One region of the Streptomyces sp. NPDC054932 genome, then DNA from elsewhere that is predicted to be linked to it. Evidence: riboswitches for the same ligand, from Rfam matches in the RefSeq annotation. Region 1 holds a riboswitch; the other holds the start of a gene.
What was found. A riboswitch is a leader RNA that binds a small molecule or an ion and turns the genes downstream of it on or off. The one in region 1 is predicted to bind S-adenosylmethionine.

Region 2: linked by a shared signal. The riboswitch ahead of thrC (threonine synthase) and the one ahead of ACWGE1_RS34780 (aminotransferase class V-fold PLP-dependent enzyme) in region 1 are both predicted to bind S-adenosylmethionine.

Annotation. Positions count from the first base shown of each region.
Region 1 covers NZ_JBSGXU010000203.1:5,986-14,320, reverse strand. Annotated here, with positions in the region: gene ACWGE1_RS34780 (aminotransferase class V-fold PLP-dependent enzyme) at 176-1,552, opposite strand; SAM riboswitch class IV at 1,777-1,893, opposite strand; gene trpD (anthranilate phosphoribosyltransferase) at 1,986-3,050, opposite strand; gene qcrB (cytochrome bc1 complex cytochrome b subunit) at 3,230-4,858, opposite strand; gene qcrA (cytochrome bc1 complex Rieske iron-sulfur subunit) at 4,855-5,913, opposite strand; gene qcrC (cytochrome bc1 complex diheme cytochrome c subunit) at 5,910-6,719, opposite strand; gene ctaE (aa3-type cytochrome oxidase subunit III) at 6,796-7,416, opposite strand; gene ACWGE1_RS34750 (hypothetical protein) at 7,643-8,044, shown strand; gene ACWGE1_RS34745 (Ig-like domain-containing protein) at 8,162-8,335, opposite strand, start outside.
Region 2 covers NZ_JBSGXU010000035.1:21,213-27,956, forward strand. Annotated here, with positions in the region: gene ACWGE1_RS12845 (alpha,alpha-trehalose-phosphate synthase (UDP-forming)) at 1-1,393, opposite strand, end outside; gene ACWGE1_RS12850 (glucosyl-3-phosphoglycerate synthase) at 1,440-2,390, opposite strand; SAM riboswitch class I at 2,575-2,732, shown strand; gene thrC (threonine synthase) at 2,750-4,024, shown strand; gene ACWGE1_RS12860 (MoaD/ThiS family protein) at 4,061-4,339, shown strand; gene ACWGE1_RS12865 (cold-shock protein) at 4,757-4,963, shown strand; gene groL (chaperonin GroEL) at 5,292-6,744, shown strand, end outside.

The DNA of each region.
Region 1 (8,335 bases):
CGAGCGCGCAACCCAGGCCGAACGGCACAACCACGGCCGCAGGCGCGAGCCGAGGAGACCCTCGTGCGGGGCACCGACCCACCCCCGCACCGCCGGCGATTGAGGCGCCCACCCGGGCAGGGGCAGGCCCGCGCAGCAGAGGCACCGCCGAGCACCCCGCAGGGGACACGGCAGGTCACACCGCCGGGACGCAGCGGCCTTCCTCCGTGCGGTACTGCCACTTCGCGCCGTCCGCGACGAGCTCCTTCACCGCGCGGACGAAGCGCTCCACGTGCTCGTCAGGGGTGCCGGCGCCGAAGCTGACGCGGATCGCGTTCAGGGAGCGCTCGCCCGGGGCGGCCTCCGGGGCACCGCATTCGCCCTGGGCCTGCGGCTCGCTGCCCAGCAGGGTGCGGACCAGCGGGTGGGCGCAGAACAGGCCGTCGCGGACGCCGATCCCGTACTCGGCGGAGAGGGCGGCGGCGAAGTGGGAGCTGTTCCAGCCGTCCACCACGAAGGAGATGACGCCGACCCGCGGGGCGTCGTCCCCGAAGAGGGAGAGGATCCGGACGGCCGGGACGTCGGCGAGGCCCTCGCGGACCCGGGCCACCAGCTGCTGCTCGCGCGCCACCAGGTTGTCGAAGCCGGCTTCGGTCAGGGCCTTGCAGGCCGAGGCGATGGAGTAGACGCCGATGACGTTCGGGGAGCCGGCCTCGTGGCGGGCGGCCGTGGTCTGCCACTCGACGTCCACGCCGCCGTCCTCGCGCCGGGCCACCTTGCGGGAGGCGCCGCCGCCCGCGAGGTACGGGGCGGCCTCCTGGAGCCAGTCGGCGCGGCCGGCGAGCACGCCCGAGCCGAAGGGCGCGTAGAGCTTGTGCCCGGAGAAGGCGACCCAGTCGACGTCCAGCTCCTGCACGGAGACGGGGTGGTGCGGGGCCAGTTGGGCGGCGTCCAGCACGATGCGCGTGCCGTGGGCGTGCGCGGCGGCGGCGAGTTCCCTGACCGGCCACAGCTCACCGGTGACGTTGGACGCGCCGGTGACGCAGACGAGCGCCGGGCCGTAGGGGTCGCGGTCGGCCAGCGCCCGCTCCAGGGTGGCGACGGCCTCGGCCGGGGTGCGCGGCGCGTTGAGGTAGGTGACCTCGGCGTTCGTCCACGGCAGCAGGGAGGCGTGGTGCTCGGTCTCGAAGACGAACACCTGGCAGCCGGCGGGGAGTACGGCGGCGAGGAGGTTCAGCGAGTCGGTCGTGGACCGGGTGAAGACCACCTGGTCGGAGGGGCGGCAGTCGAGGAACTCGGCGACCGTGACCCGGCTCTGCTCGAAGAGGTCGGTGGAGAGCTGCGAGAGGTACCCGGCGCCGCGGTGCACGCTGCCGTAGTACGGGGCGTACGCGGCGACGTCGTCCCAGACCCGCTGCAGGGCGGGGGCGCTGGCCGCGTAGTCGAGGGCCGCGTAGGTGACCTCGCCGCCGGTGACGAGGGGGACGGTGACGTCCCGGCCGAGGACCGCGAGCGGCTCGGCACAGGCGGGGTCGACGGCGGTGGCGGCAGCGGTGTTCAGGGATGCGGACATGGCGGTATCTCCCGGCAGGCAGGGCGGAATGGCTTCGGTGTGGCCCGTACGCGGGTACGGCTCTGCGGCCGTCCGGGGTACGGGAGATCCCTCGGACCGGACTGAACGGGGGTACACGGAAGTGACCCTGGTCCGAGGGGTGAAGTAGGGGCGGAGTCGCCCTATCGCATTCGCTTGCTCACGGAAAAATCTCCTCGAGAAGACCAGGACCCCTGGTGTCGAGGGATCCGCGCTTGCCGTAGGCCTTGCTGCCTACGACCTGGTCATCACCCGGGGCACCCCGCCACGGAAGGAGGGTTGCCGGACAGCAAGCCGGGGCCTAAACGCTGTCACTCGTGACCTGGTACGCATCCTGCCACAAGATCCTCCGAGCGCAAGACCCCGGTCCGCATGGTGGACCGGGGTCATGCTGCTTTCGGCCGTTCTCGTGCGGCTACGCGTTGCTGGCCGTCACCCAGCGCTCCAGGGCGGCCCGCGCCGCACCGGAGTCGATCGATTCCGCCGCACGGGCGATGGCGGCGGTGATCTGCTCCTCCAGGGTGCCCTGACCGGGGTCCAGGGCGACCAGGGCCGCCGCCGAGTTCAGCAGGACGGCCTCGCGGACCGGACCGGTCTCGCCGGCGAACAGGCGGCGGGCCACGTCCGCGTTGTACGAGGGGTCCCCGCCGGCCAGGGCGGAGACGTCGACCAGGGGGATGCCCACGTCACGGGGGTCGAAGGAGCGCTCGGAGACCTTGCCGTCGCGGACCCACCAGATGCGCGAGGTCGACGTCGTGGTCAGTTCGTCCAGGCCGTCGTCGCCGCGGAAGACCAGCGCGGAGGAGCCCCGCTCGGCGAGCACGCCCGCGATGATCGGGGCCATCCGGGGATCGGCCACGCCGGTCGCCTGGGCGCGCACCCGGGCCGGGTTGGTGAGCGGGCCCAGTGCGTTGAAGAAGGTCCGGATGCCCAGTTCCTTGCGGGCCGCGGCCACATGGCGCAGTGCCGGGTGGAACTTCACGGCGAAGCAGAAGGTGATGCCGGCTTCCTCGGCGACCTCCACGACCCGCTCCCGGCTCAGCTGGAGGTTGACCCCGAGCTTCTCCAGGACGTCCGAGGAGCCGCTCGCGGAGGACGCGGCCCGGTTTCCGTGCTTGACGACCTTGGCGCCGGTACCGGCGACCACGATCGCCGACATCGTCGAGATGTTCACCGTTTTGGCCCCGTCGCCGCCGGTGCCGACGATGTCCACCGTCCGGCCCGGCACCTCGATCAGGTTGGCGTGCTCGTACATCGCCCGTACGAGGCCGTTGATCTCCTCGACCGTCTCCCCCTTGGCCCGGAGCGCGACGGTGAAGCCGGCGATCTGGGCGTCGGTGGCCTCGCCGCGCATGATCCGGTCCATCGCCCAGGCGGTGTCCTCGGCGCGCAGGTCCTGACCGGTCAGCAGCGCGTCGAGAACGCCCGGCCAGCCACGGGCCGCCACGCTGTCGCCGCCTGCCGGGGTCGCAACGTTCATGGTCCGCTCCTGCTGTTGGTGGGCCGCCCCCATGTTCCGCCGCCCACGTCGAAATGGTCTGGGTCCAGCCTATCCAGCCCCGGTTACGGCAAAGAGCCCCGTCCAGACACTGGACGGGGCTCTCGCCGTGGCGACACCAGGACTGACCGAAATCAGCCCCTCATGCGTTCATGCGGGGATCAGTGGTGGCCGTGGCCGGACTGGATCTCCTTGTATTCCTCCACCGTGGGCTTCGGAATCTGGTTGTTCTCGCCGTAGAAGCCCTGGCTGAGCTTCGCGCGCAGCTTCTCGGTGGCCTTCACCTTGCGCTCGACACCGTTCTCGTCGACCGTCGGGCCGATCTCGATCGGCTTGTACTGCTCGTGCGCGGTGAGGGTGTGCAGACGGCCCTGCGGGAGCGGCTCGTGGACCTCGACGAACTCACCGTGCGGCAGACGCTTGATGATGCCGGTCTCGCGACCGTGCAGCACCTTGTCGTGGTCCCGGCGCTGGAGGCCGAGGCAGATCCGCTTGGTGACGATGAAGGCGAGGACCGGGACGACGAAGAAGCCGATCCGGACGAACCAGGTGATCGAGTTGATCGAGAGGTGGAAGTACTGCGCGAACATGTCGTTTCCACCGCCGATCAGGAGCACGATGTACTCCGCGATCCAGGCGACACCGAAGGCCGTACGGGTCGGGACGTTGCGCGGGCGGTCCAGGATGTGGTGCTCGCGCTTGTCCCCGGTGACCCAGGACTCGATGAACGGCCAGACGGCGATCGCGCCGAGCACCAGCGGGAAGAGCAGCAGCGGGATGAACACGCCCAGGACGAGCGTGTGGCCCCACAGGTTGATCTCCCAGCCGGGCATGGCTCGGATCAGGCCTTCCGGCATACCCATGTACCAGTCGGGCTGCGCACCGGTGGACACGTGGTCCGGGCGGTACGGGCCCAGGGCCCAGATCGGGTTGATCGAGGCGATCGCCGCGACGGCCGAGATGACACCGAAGACCAGGAAGAAGAAGCCTCCGGCCTTGGCCATGTAGACCGGCAGCAGCGGCATGCCGACGACGTTGTTGTTCGTCTTGCCGGGACCCGCGTACTGGGTGTGCTTGTGGTAGAAGACCAGGATCAGGTGGGCCACGAGCAGGCCCATCATGATGCCGGGCAGCAGCAGGATGTGCACCGAGTAGAACCGCGCGACGAAGTCGCCGCCCGGGAACTCCCCGCCGAACAGGAACATCGACAGGTACGTGCCGACGACCGGGACGGACAGGATGGCGCCCTGCATGAAGCGGACACCGGTACCCGAGAGCAGGTCGTCCGGCAGCGAGTAACCGGTGAAGCCGGTGAACATGCCGAGGACCAGCAGCAGGAAGCCGAAGATCCAGTTGACCTCACGGGGCTTGCGGAACGCGCCGGTGAAGAAGACGCGCATCATGTGCACGATCATCGCCGCGACGAAGATCAGCGCCGCCCAGTGGTGGATCTGACGGATCAGCAGGCCACCGCGGACGTCGAAGCTGATGTCCAGGGTCGAGGCGAAGGCCTCGGACATCAGGACGCCCTGCATCGGCACGTACGAGCCGTGGTACACGACCTCGTTCATGCTCGGGTGGAAGAACAGCGTCAGGTACACACCCGTGAGGATGATGATGATGAAGCTGTAGAGGCAGATCTCACCCAGCATGAAGGACCAGTGGTCCGGGAAGATCTTGCGCATGTTGGCCTTGGCGAGGCTGTAGATGCCCAGGCGGCCGTCCGCCCAGTCCGCCACACGCTCGCCGGCGGGCGCTTTGCGCGCCTTGGTGTCAGAGGCAGTGCTCATCCGCGCTCCCAGAATGCAGGACCGACGGGCTCTTCGAAGTCGCCGAGCGCTTCGAGGAAGCCTTCGTCATTCACGCCGATCCGCAGCTGCGGAAGCGCGTGACCGGCCGGGCCGAAGATGACACGGGCGCCGTCGGAGAGGTCGAAGGTGGACTGGTGGCACGGGCAGAGCACGTGGTGCGTCTGCTGCTCGTACAGGCTGATCGGGCAGCCGACGTGGGTGCAGATCTTGGAGTAGGCCACGATCCCGTCGTGGGACCACTCCAGTTCCTTCTTGTCCTTGATGTCGTCCGGCTGGATACGGACGATCATCAGGGCGGCCTTGGCGATCTGGACCTGGAAGTCGTGCTGCTCCTCCTCCAGGCCTTCCGGCATGGCGAAGGTGAGCGAACCGACGAGGACGTCCTCGGGACGCAGCGGCTCCATCGTGTTCTGGTTGATGAGCAGCTTGCCCTTGGCCCACAGGGTCTTGCGCAGCTTCTCCTCGGGCAGCGGGCCCAGGTCGCGCAGCAGCATGACGCCGGCGAGCGGCACCATGGCCATCGCACCGAGCAGGGTGTTGCGGATCAGCGGACGCCGGGCGATGCCCGACTCGTTCGCACCGTCCGCGAAGTCCTGCAGGACCTTGGCCTTGACCTCCGCCGGAGCGGCGATCTCGTGGCGCTCGTCGGCGACCTCGACGTCGGACATCAGGGTGCGGGCCCAGTGGACCGCGCCCGCGCCGATGCAGAAGAGGGCCACACCCAGGGTCATGCCCAGGGAGAAGTTGAGCGCGCTGACCTTCCCGATGGGGAAGATGTAGACGATCTTGTCGACCGGGAAGATCACGTAGGACGCGATGAAGCCGATCGTGGCCAGCATCGACAGGATGAAGAGCATCGCGACGGTGCGCTCGGAGCGCTTCGCCGCCCGCTCGTCGATGTCCTGGATGCGCGGCTTGTGGACCGGCAGGCCCGGGTCCGCGAACGGGTCGTCCGCAACCGCTACGCCACCGTGGTGGTCGTCGCCCTGCTCGCTCGGCAGGTGCTTCTCTTCGGGAATCTCTTGGCTACTCATGACTTCTTGGCCTTAGCGGTGTGGGCCGCGACCCAGACGGCGACAGCGATCAACGCACCCAGGGCGAAGATCCAGCCGAACAGACCCTCGGAGACGGGGCCGAGGCCACCGAGCTTCAGGCCACCGGGGCTGGTCGACTTCTCGCCGTTCACAGTCTCCAGGTACGCGATGATGTCCTTCTTCTGCTTCTCCGGCATGGTGCTGTCGGGGAAGGAGGGCATGTTCTGCGGGCCGGTCTGCATGGCCTCGTAGATGTGCTTCGGCGAGACGTCCTCAAGGTTGGGGGCGTACTTGCCGTTCGTCAGTGCGCCGCCCTCGCCGGTGAAGTTGTGGCACTGCGCGCAGTTGTTGCGGAACAGCTCACCACCGTTGGCGACGTCGGCACCTGCGGTGTCGTACTGCTTCTCCGTCGGCGTGATCGGACCGGCACCGAGGGACGCGATGTACGCGGCCAGCTGGTCGATCTGCGCCTGGGAGTAGATGACGGGCTTCTTCGGCACCTGGGCGCCGGGCTGCTGGGCGGGCATGCGCCCCGTGCTCACCTGGAAGTCGACGGCTGCGGAGCCGACGCCGACCAGGCTGGGACCGTCAGAGGAACCCTGACCATCGGTTCCGTGGCAGCTTGCGCAACCCACGGCGTAGAGCTTCTTGCCCTCCTCGATGGCGAGGGACTGGGCGGTTTCATCGGCCTGCGCCTTGCCCGCGGGGGCGAAGGCGGCGTACAGCCCCCCAGTGGCCGCCAGCGCGAGGAGTAGAACGACGACCGCCGCCAGCGGATGGCGTCGTCGTGCGGAGAGCTTTTTCACGGATTACCCCGGTGTCAGGATCTTCTGCGTCGGTGTGTCTGGATGGAGTGCCGGGTCTGGCCCGGTGACGTGATCGCTACTTGATCAGGTAGATCGTGGCGAAGAGGCCGATCCAGACGACATCGACGAAGTGCCAGTAGTAGGACACGACGATGGCCGACGTGGCCTGTTCGTGGGTGAACCTCTTGGCCGCGTACGTCCGGCCGAGGACCAGCAGGAAGGCGATGAGACCGCCCGTCACGTGCAGACCGTGGAACCCGGTGGTCAGGTAGAAGACCGAGCCGTACGGACCGGACGAGAGGCTCATGCCCTCGTGCTTGACCAGCTCGGTGTACTCGAACACCTGGCCGCCAATGAAGATCGCACCCATGACGAACGTGATGATGAACCACGTCCGGAGCTTCTTCACGTCACCGCGCTCGGCGGCGAATACGCCGAGCTGGCAGGTGAGCGAGGAAAGCACCAGGATCGTCGTGTTCGTCGCCGAGAAGGGCAGATTCAAGGCCGAAGCCTGCTCTGTCCAGTACTCGGGTCCTGTCACGGATCGCAGGGTGAAGTACATCGCGAAGAGGGCCGCGAAGAACATCAGCTCGGAACTCAACCAGATGATGGTTCCGACGCTGACGAGGTTCGGCCGGTTGACCGTCGGGTGCGCGTGCCCGGTATCTACTGTCGTTGCTGTCGCCACGACCGACATTATGTCGGTCGCTTATCCCGCCCTCACCCCGGGGGGTGCCGTTCGGAGTGTCAGGGGCGTGTGCAAGGCCCGAACGGCCCATCAGATGGCCTCCGGGGGATGCCCCGTGCTTCCTGTGCGAACCGATGTTGACGGTGCACCGGGAGGAGTAGCATCCCTTCCCCTGGCTGCGCCGGGGAGACCCCATGAACATCAACGTGATTCACCGGACACGTGGAGGAACGAAATGCGGGCGACTGCGCGGGTTCTGGTCTACAGCGACGACGCGGGCACCCGGGAGCAGGTGCGGCTGGCGGCGGGGCGCAGGCCCGCCGCGGATCTGCCGCCGGTGGAGTTCCTGGAGTGCGCGACGCTGCCGGCGGTCCTGACGGCGCTGGACGCGGGCGGCATCGACGCGTGCGTGCTGGACGGCGAGGCGGTTCCGGCCGGGGGCATGGGTGTTTGCCGGCAGATCAAGGACGAGATCTTCCGGTGTCCGCCGGTGCTGCTGCTGATGGGGCGCCCCCAGGACGCCTGGCTGGCCACGTGGAGCCGTGCGGACGCCGCCGTGACCCTTCCGGTGGACCCGGTGGAGTTCGCGGACGCCCTGGCGGGCCTTCTGAGGACCCGCCTGTCCCTGGACGCCTGATACGTCCCGTGGGGCCGTATGCGCCCGGCATACGGCCGCACGGGTGAATGAGCCGGTGTTTCTTCCCCCGGACGGTGTCCGGGGGAAGTCGGGGCGGTGTGCGGGCCCCGGGCCCCACTAGACGGTGGGGCGCAGACGGGCCTGGTCGACGGCGCTGCGGCCTTCCTGGGTGCCCTTGAGGAGGGCGCTGCCCTGGCGCCAGTCCTTCCAGTCCATATTCCAGTCGCCGAAGCCGTTGCCGAAGATGTCCATGTCGTCGCCGATGCTGTTGATCACCTGGACGATGTCGCC
Region 2 (6,744 bases), on a different contig from region 1:
CCGGGGGGAGGGACGTCGCGGCAGCGGCCAGCCGCTTCGTGCGTTCCACGCGTTCACCCACCGGCATGGACAGCGCCGTGTGCAGCGCCTGCGCCGTCTGCGACACGTCGTACGGGTTCACCGTCACCGCGTCCTGGCGGAGCTCCTCGTACGCCCCCGCCCCCGTGGACAGCACCAGCACGCACCCCGCCTCCGACACCACCGGGATCTCCTTCGCCACCAGGTTCATCCCGTCCCGCACCGGGTTCACCAGCGCGACGTCGGCCAGCCGGTACGCCGCCAGCGAGCGCGCGAAGTCGTCCTTCACCGACACCAGCACCGGCTGCCAGTCCTCCGTACCGAACTCCGCGTTGATCTCCGCCGCCAGCGCCGTCACCGCGTCCGTGTAGTCCCGGTACACCCGCAGGTCCTGCCGCGAGGGGTACGCCGATGCCAGGTGGACCACCCGGCCCCGCCACTGCGGGCGCGTGGTCAGCAGTTCCCGGTAGGCCAGCAGGCCGCGCAGGATGTTCTTCGACAGCTCCGTGCGGTCCACGCGGACGATCGTCCGCAGGCCGTCGACCTCCGCCCGCAGCTCCGCCAGCCTGTCGTTCACCTCCGGCCGGTGCGCCAGCGCCCGCAGTTCGTCCCCGTCCACGCCCAGCGGGTACGCCCGCACTCGGGTGGTGCGGTCCGGCCACACCGAGTACCGGCGGTGTTCCACCACCGAGCCGCTGCGCACGGAGGACCGGCCGTACGCGTCGTCCAGCTGCGCGGATCCCAGGAACTCCGCCGCCCACGCCTCGGTGTGGAAGCCGAGCACGTCCGCGCCGAGCATGCCCCACAGCAGGGTCTCGCGGACGACGTCGGGCAGCATGGCGAGGTAGCCGGGCGAGGCCCACGGGGTGTGCGTGAAGTGGGCGATCCGCAGGTCCGGTCGGAGCACCCGCAGCAGTCCGGGGACCAGCGCCAGGTGGTAGTCCTGGACCAGGACGGACGCGCCCTGCGCCGCCTCCTCGGCCAGGGCGTCGGCGAAGGCCTGGTTGTAGCGCTCGTACGAGTCCCACCGTCGGCGGAACTCCGCGTCGAAGACCGGTTCGCGCGGGATGTCGTACAGGTGGTGGTGTGTGAACCACAGCACGGAGTTGGCGATTCCGTTGTAGGCGTCGTCGTACATCGTGGGATCGATGTCCAGCATCCGGACGCCCGGTTCGGCCGTGCCCCGGCGGACCGCCTCCCGGTCCGCGTCCGAGAGCGCCGCACAGATCCACAGTGCCTCCGGCTGCTCCGCGAGGGCCGCGGAGAGTCCGGAGACGAGACCGCCCCCGCCGCGCCGGGCGCTGAGCGTCCCGTCCTCGGCGAGGGCGTAGGAGAGGGGGCCGCGGTTCGCTGCGACGAGCACCTGGGAAGCCATGCGGCCAACCTAGCCCGGGCCGTGCCCGCTCAAACCGTACGTTTCCTCACGCCACGCGACGCAGTGCGTACTCCTCGATGCCGGCCATCGGCGGCCGCTCCTCGGTGTCCACGGGGTACGTCCGCGGTACGAAGCCCTCCGGTCCGCGCTCGAACTGCGTCAGCTCGGGCCGTACGAGGTGCCCGCGCGAGAGCCGCACCTGCGCGGTGCGGTAGATCGCCGCGGCCATCCGGCCCAGCGCCTGCCCGTCCTGATGGCGGTGGAGCCGTACGCCGACGTCCACCTGGGCCAGCGCGTCCAGCCCGACCGTGTGCAGCGCGTCGACCAGCAGGCCCAGCTCGACGCCGTACCCGACGGGGAACGGCAGCCGCTCCAGCAGGGAGCGGCGTACGGCGTACTCGCCCCCCAGCGGCTGCACGAAGCCGGCCAGCTGCGGCCAGTGGAGGTTGAGGAGCGGGCGGGCGACCAGCTCGGTGACCCGGCCGCCCTGTCCGGGAGTGGACCCGAGCGGCCGGTCGTACATCGCCTTGACGAAGTGCACGTCCGGTTCGGTCAGCAGCGGTCCCACGATCCCGGAGACGAAGGCGGCGGAGAAGTCCCGCAGGTCGGCGTCGACGAAGCAGACGATGTCCCCGCCGGTGACCAGCAGGGAGCGCCACAGCACCTCGCCCTTGCCGGGCAGCGCCGGGATCCGGGGCAGCACGTCGTCGCGGTGCACCACGCGGGCCCCGGCCTTCGCCGCGACCTCCGCGGTGCGGTCGGTGGAGCCCGAGTCGATGACGACCAGTTCGTCCACCAGAGGGACGGGCAGTCCCTCGATCAGCTCACGCCGGATCACCTCGGCGATCGCGCCGACGGTCGCCTCCTCGTTCAGGGCGGGCAGCACGACGCTGACCGTGGTCCCGGCCGCCCGTTTCCGGTCGAGCAGCTGGTCGAGCGGTCGGTCGGCGGCGGACCAGGAGCGGTCGGCCAGCCATCGCTCCACCTCTTCCAGCACCCTCAGTACTCCCTGCTCGTCGGCGATATCCGCCGTTATGTGATCCATCTCGCGGTTCGGACGCCTGTCTCAACCGCGCGTGCCTTCGGTTACAGTCTTGAACAACGCGAAGGACCACCGCATGCCGGGGGTCCTCGTGACAAACGCCCGGGCGCGCCACAGAGCGTGTCGCCCGGTGCCATACCGCTCATCCAGAGGGGCAGAGGGACACGGCCCGTTGAAGCCCCGGCAACCCTCCAGTCGGTTCTCGCGATCGCGCATCAGCGCTCGTCAGCGAGGTCCCCGGCTAGGGAAGGTGCCAATTCCGTCTCATGGCGAAGTGCGCCATGGGGAAGATGAGGAGAAAGGGCCTCGCCATCATGGCTGCACAGACTGTCGCCACCTCTGTTGATCTCGGACCTGCCACCGGCCTTTCCTGTCGTGAGTGCGGTACCCGCTTCGAGCTCGGCCCCATCTTCGCGTGCGCCGAGTGCTTCGGACCGCTGGAAGTCGCCTACGACCTCCCGACCGGCGACCCCGAAGCCCTGCGCGCGGCGATCGAGGCCGGCCCCAACAACATCTGGCGCTACGCGCCGCTGCTGCCCGTCCCCGCGGACGTGGCCGCCAAGCCCAGCCTGAACCCCGGCTTCACCAAGCTCGTGGACGCGGCCAACCTGGCCAAGGAGCTGGGCATCACCGGCAAGCTCTACGTCAAGGACGACTCCGGCAACCCGACGCACTCCTTCAAGGACCGTGTCGTGGCCATCGCCGTCGAGGCCGCCCGCGCCTTCGGCTTCACCACCCTGTCCTGCTCCTCGACCGGCAACCTGGCCGGCGCCGTCGGCGCCGCGGCCGCCCGCGCCGGCTTCCGCTCCTGCGTGTTCATCCCGCACGACCTGGAGCAGGGCAAGGTCGTCATGGCCGGTGTGTACGGCGGCGACCTGGTCGGCATCGAGGGCAACTACGACGACGTCAACCGTTTCTGCTCCGAGCTCATCGGCGACCCGCTGGGCGAGGGCTGGGGCTTCGTCAACGTCAACCTCCGCCCGTACTACGGCGAGGGCTCCAAGACCCTGGCGTACGAGATCTGCGAGCAGCTCGGCTGGCAGCTGCCCGACCAGATCGTCATCCCGATCGCGTCCGGCTCGCAGCTGACGAAGATCGACAAGGGTCTGCAGGAGCTCATCAAGCTCGGCCTCGTCGAGGACAAGCCGTACAAGATCTTCGGTGCCCAGGCCGAGGGCTGCTCCCCGGTGTCGACCGCCTTCAAGGCCGGTCACGACGTGGTCCGCCCGCAGAAGCCGAACACCATCGCCAAGTCCCTCGCGATCGGCAACCCGGCGGACGGCCCGTACGTCCTGGACATCGCCCGCCGCACCGGTGGTTTCGTCGAGGACGTGACCGACGAGCAGGTCGTCGAGGCCATCAAGATCCTCGCGCAGACCGAGGGCATCTTCGCCGAGACCGCGGGCGGTGTGACCGTCGGCGTCACGAAGAAGCTCATCGACAACGGGCAGCTCGACCCGACGCTGACCACCGTCGTCCTCAACACCGGTGACGGCCTCAAGACCCTGGAGGCGGTGGCCGCGGACAGCGGGCAGACCGCCACCATCCGCCCGAGCCTGGACGCGTTCCGCGCCGCCGGCCTGGCCTGACCACCCTCCACGTACTCCCGGAAAGGCAGTAGCGCCATGAGCGTCAACGTCCGCATCCCCACCATCCTGCGCACCTACACCGGCGGCGCCGCCGAGGTCCCGGCCGAGGGCGCGACCCTCTCCGAGGTCATCGAGTCCCTGGAGAAGAACCACCCGGGCATCGCCGCGCGCGTCCTGGACGACCAGGGCAAGCTGCGCCGCTTCGTGAACGTCTACGTGAACGACGACGACGTGCGTTTCGAGGGCGGGCTGCAGGCGGTGACGCCGGACGGCGCCGGCGTCTCGATCATCCCGGCCGTGGCCGGCGGCTGCTGATTCCCCGGATCGCCTCCCGGGTCACCTCCAGGTGACACGCGCAAACCGAAATTGCCCCCTCCGCTAAAAGCGGAGGGGGCAATTCTGCTTGATTGGGCACGGTAGGGTTGGGGAAGTCCCCTCCGCTGTTCTTGCCCGCCGCATATGAACGGGCCGCGTGAGGGTCGACATCGGGCCAATGTGCAAGTGCGGTATGGGGCTTTGGCGAGATATGTCGGGCCCGAGTTGCCCTGGAGTATGGCAAATTTTCACTCTATTTCAATGTTTCTCGGTGTCCAGAATTCTCATCGGATTGACCTGTTGCAGACAGCATCCGCGCAGATACATTCAGCCTCGGTCGACGCGTTCCGACGCAAGTTCTGACCCGGGATCGCGAAGTGCGTTCCTGCGCAAGGGCCAGTAATAGGGGAGTTAGGCATGGCTCAGGGCACCGTCAAGTGGTTCAACGCGGAGAAGGGCTACGGCTTCATCGCGGTCGACGGTGGTGCGGATGTGTTCGTCCACTACAGCGCCATCCAGATGGACGGGTACCGCACCCTTGAAGAGGGTCAGCGGGTCGAGTTCGAGATCTCGCAGGGCCAGAAGGGTCCGCAGGCGGACATGGTCAAACTCGCACTCGGCTAGTCCTGGCGCGATCGACCGCCGACACACAGCTTTCGTTGAAGACCTGCAGGACCGCACGAGGGGCCCACATCCTGGACACGGGATGGGGGCCCCTCGTGCGTGTGCCCGGTAGTAGCGGGGCGTTCCCCCGAGCCGCTTGCACTCGGAGGGGTCGAGTGCTAATCATTGGCGTTAGCACTCTCCCGGTGAGAGTGCTACTGAACGAGGACCGGGTCGGTGAGGCCCGCAGGGTCCGGTGGGAAGGAACCGCCGGGCACGCAGGCCGTCCGTCGCGGGCGCGGGCGCGGTCCTGGGAGCAATCCACCGCTGTCCGGGAGGACCACTTCAGATGGCCAAGATCATTGCGTTCGACGAGGAGGCCCGCCGCGGCCTCGAGCGTGGGATGAACCAGCTCGCCGACGCCGTCAAGGTCACCCTTGGCCCCAAGGGTCGCAACGTCGTCCTTGAGAAGAAGTGGGGCGCCCCCACGATCACCAACGATGGTGTCTCCATCGCCAAGGAGATCGAGCTCGAGGACCCGTACGAGAAGATCGGCGCCGAGCTGGTCAAGGAAGTCGCCAAGAAGACGGACGACGTCGCCGGCGACGGTACGACCACCGCCACCGTGCTGGCCCAGGCGCTGGTCCGCGAGGGCCTGCGCAACGTGGCCGCCGGTGCCAACCCGATGGCCCTCAAGCGTGGTATCGAGAAGGCCGTCGAGGCCGTCTCCGCCGCCCTGCTCGCCCAGGCCAAGGATGTCGAGACCAAGGAGCAGATCGCTTCGACGGCCTCCATCTCCGCCGCCGACACCCAGATCGGCGAGCTCATCGCCGAGGCCATGGACAAGGTCGGCAAGGAAGGCGTCATCACCGTCGAGGAGTCCCAGACCTTCGGTCTGGAGCTGGAGCTCACCGAGGGCATGCGCTTCGACAAGGGCTACATCTCGGCGTACTTCGCCACCGACATGGAGCGCATGGAGTCGTCCCTCGACGACCCGTACATCCTGATCGTCAACTCCAAGATCGGCTCGGTCAAGGACCTGCTGCCGCTCCTGGAGAAGGTCATGCAGTCCGGCAAGCCGCTGCTGATCATCGCCGAGGACGTCGAGGGCGAGGCCCTGTCGACCCTGGTCGTCAACAAGATCCGTGGCACCTTCAAGTCCGTCGCCGTCAAGGCCCCGGGCTTCGGTGACCGCCGCAAGGCCATGCTCGGTGACATCGCCATCCTCACGGGCGGCACGGTCATCTCCGAGGAGGTCGGCCTCAAGCTGGAGAACGCCGGTCTCGACCTGCTCGGCCGCGCCCGCAAGGTCGTCATCACCAAGGACGAGACCACCATCGTCGACGGTGCCGGTGACAGCGACCAGGTCGCCGGTCGCGTGAACCAGATCCGCGCCGAGATCGAGAACTCCGACTCGGACTACGACCGCGAGAAGCTCCAGGAGCGCCTCGCGAAGCTGGCCGGCGGCGTGGCCGTCATCAAGGCCGGCGCCGCGACCGAGGTCGAGCTCAAGGAGCGCAAGCACCGCATCGAGGACGCCGTTCGCAACGCGAAGGCGGCCGTCGAGGAGGGCATCGTCGCCGGTGGTGGCGTGGCCCTGCTGCAGGCCTCCGCGGTCTTCGAGAAGCTGGAGCTCGAGGGTGACGAGGCGACCGGCGCCAACGCCGTGAAGCTCGCGCTGGAGGCCCCGCTCAAGCAGATCGCCGTCAACGGTGGTCTCGAGGGTGGCGTCGTCGTCGAGAAGGTGCGCAACCTGCCGATCGGTCACGGCCTGAACGCCGCGACCGGCGAGTACGTCGACA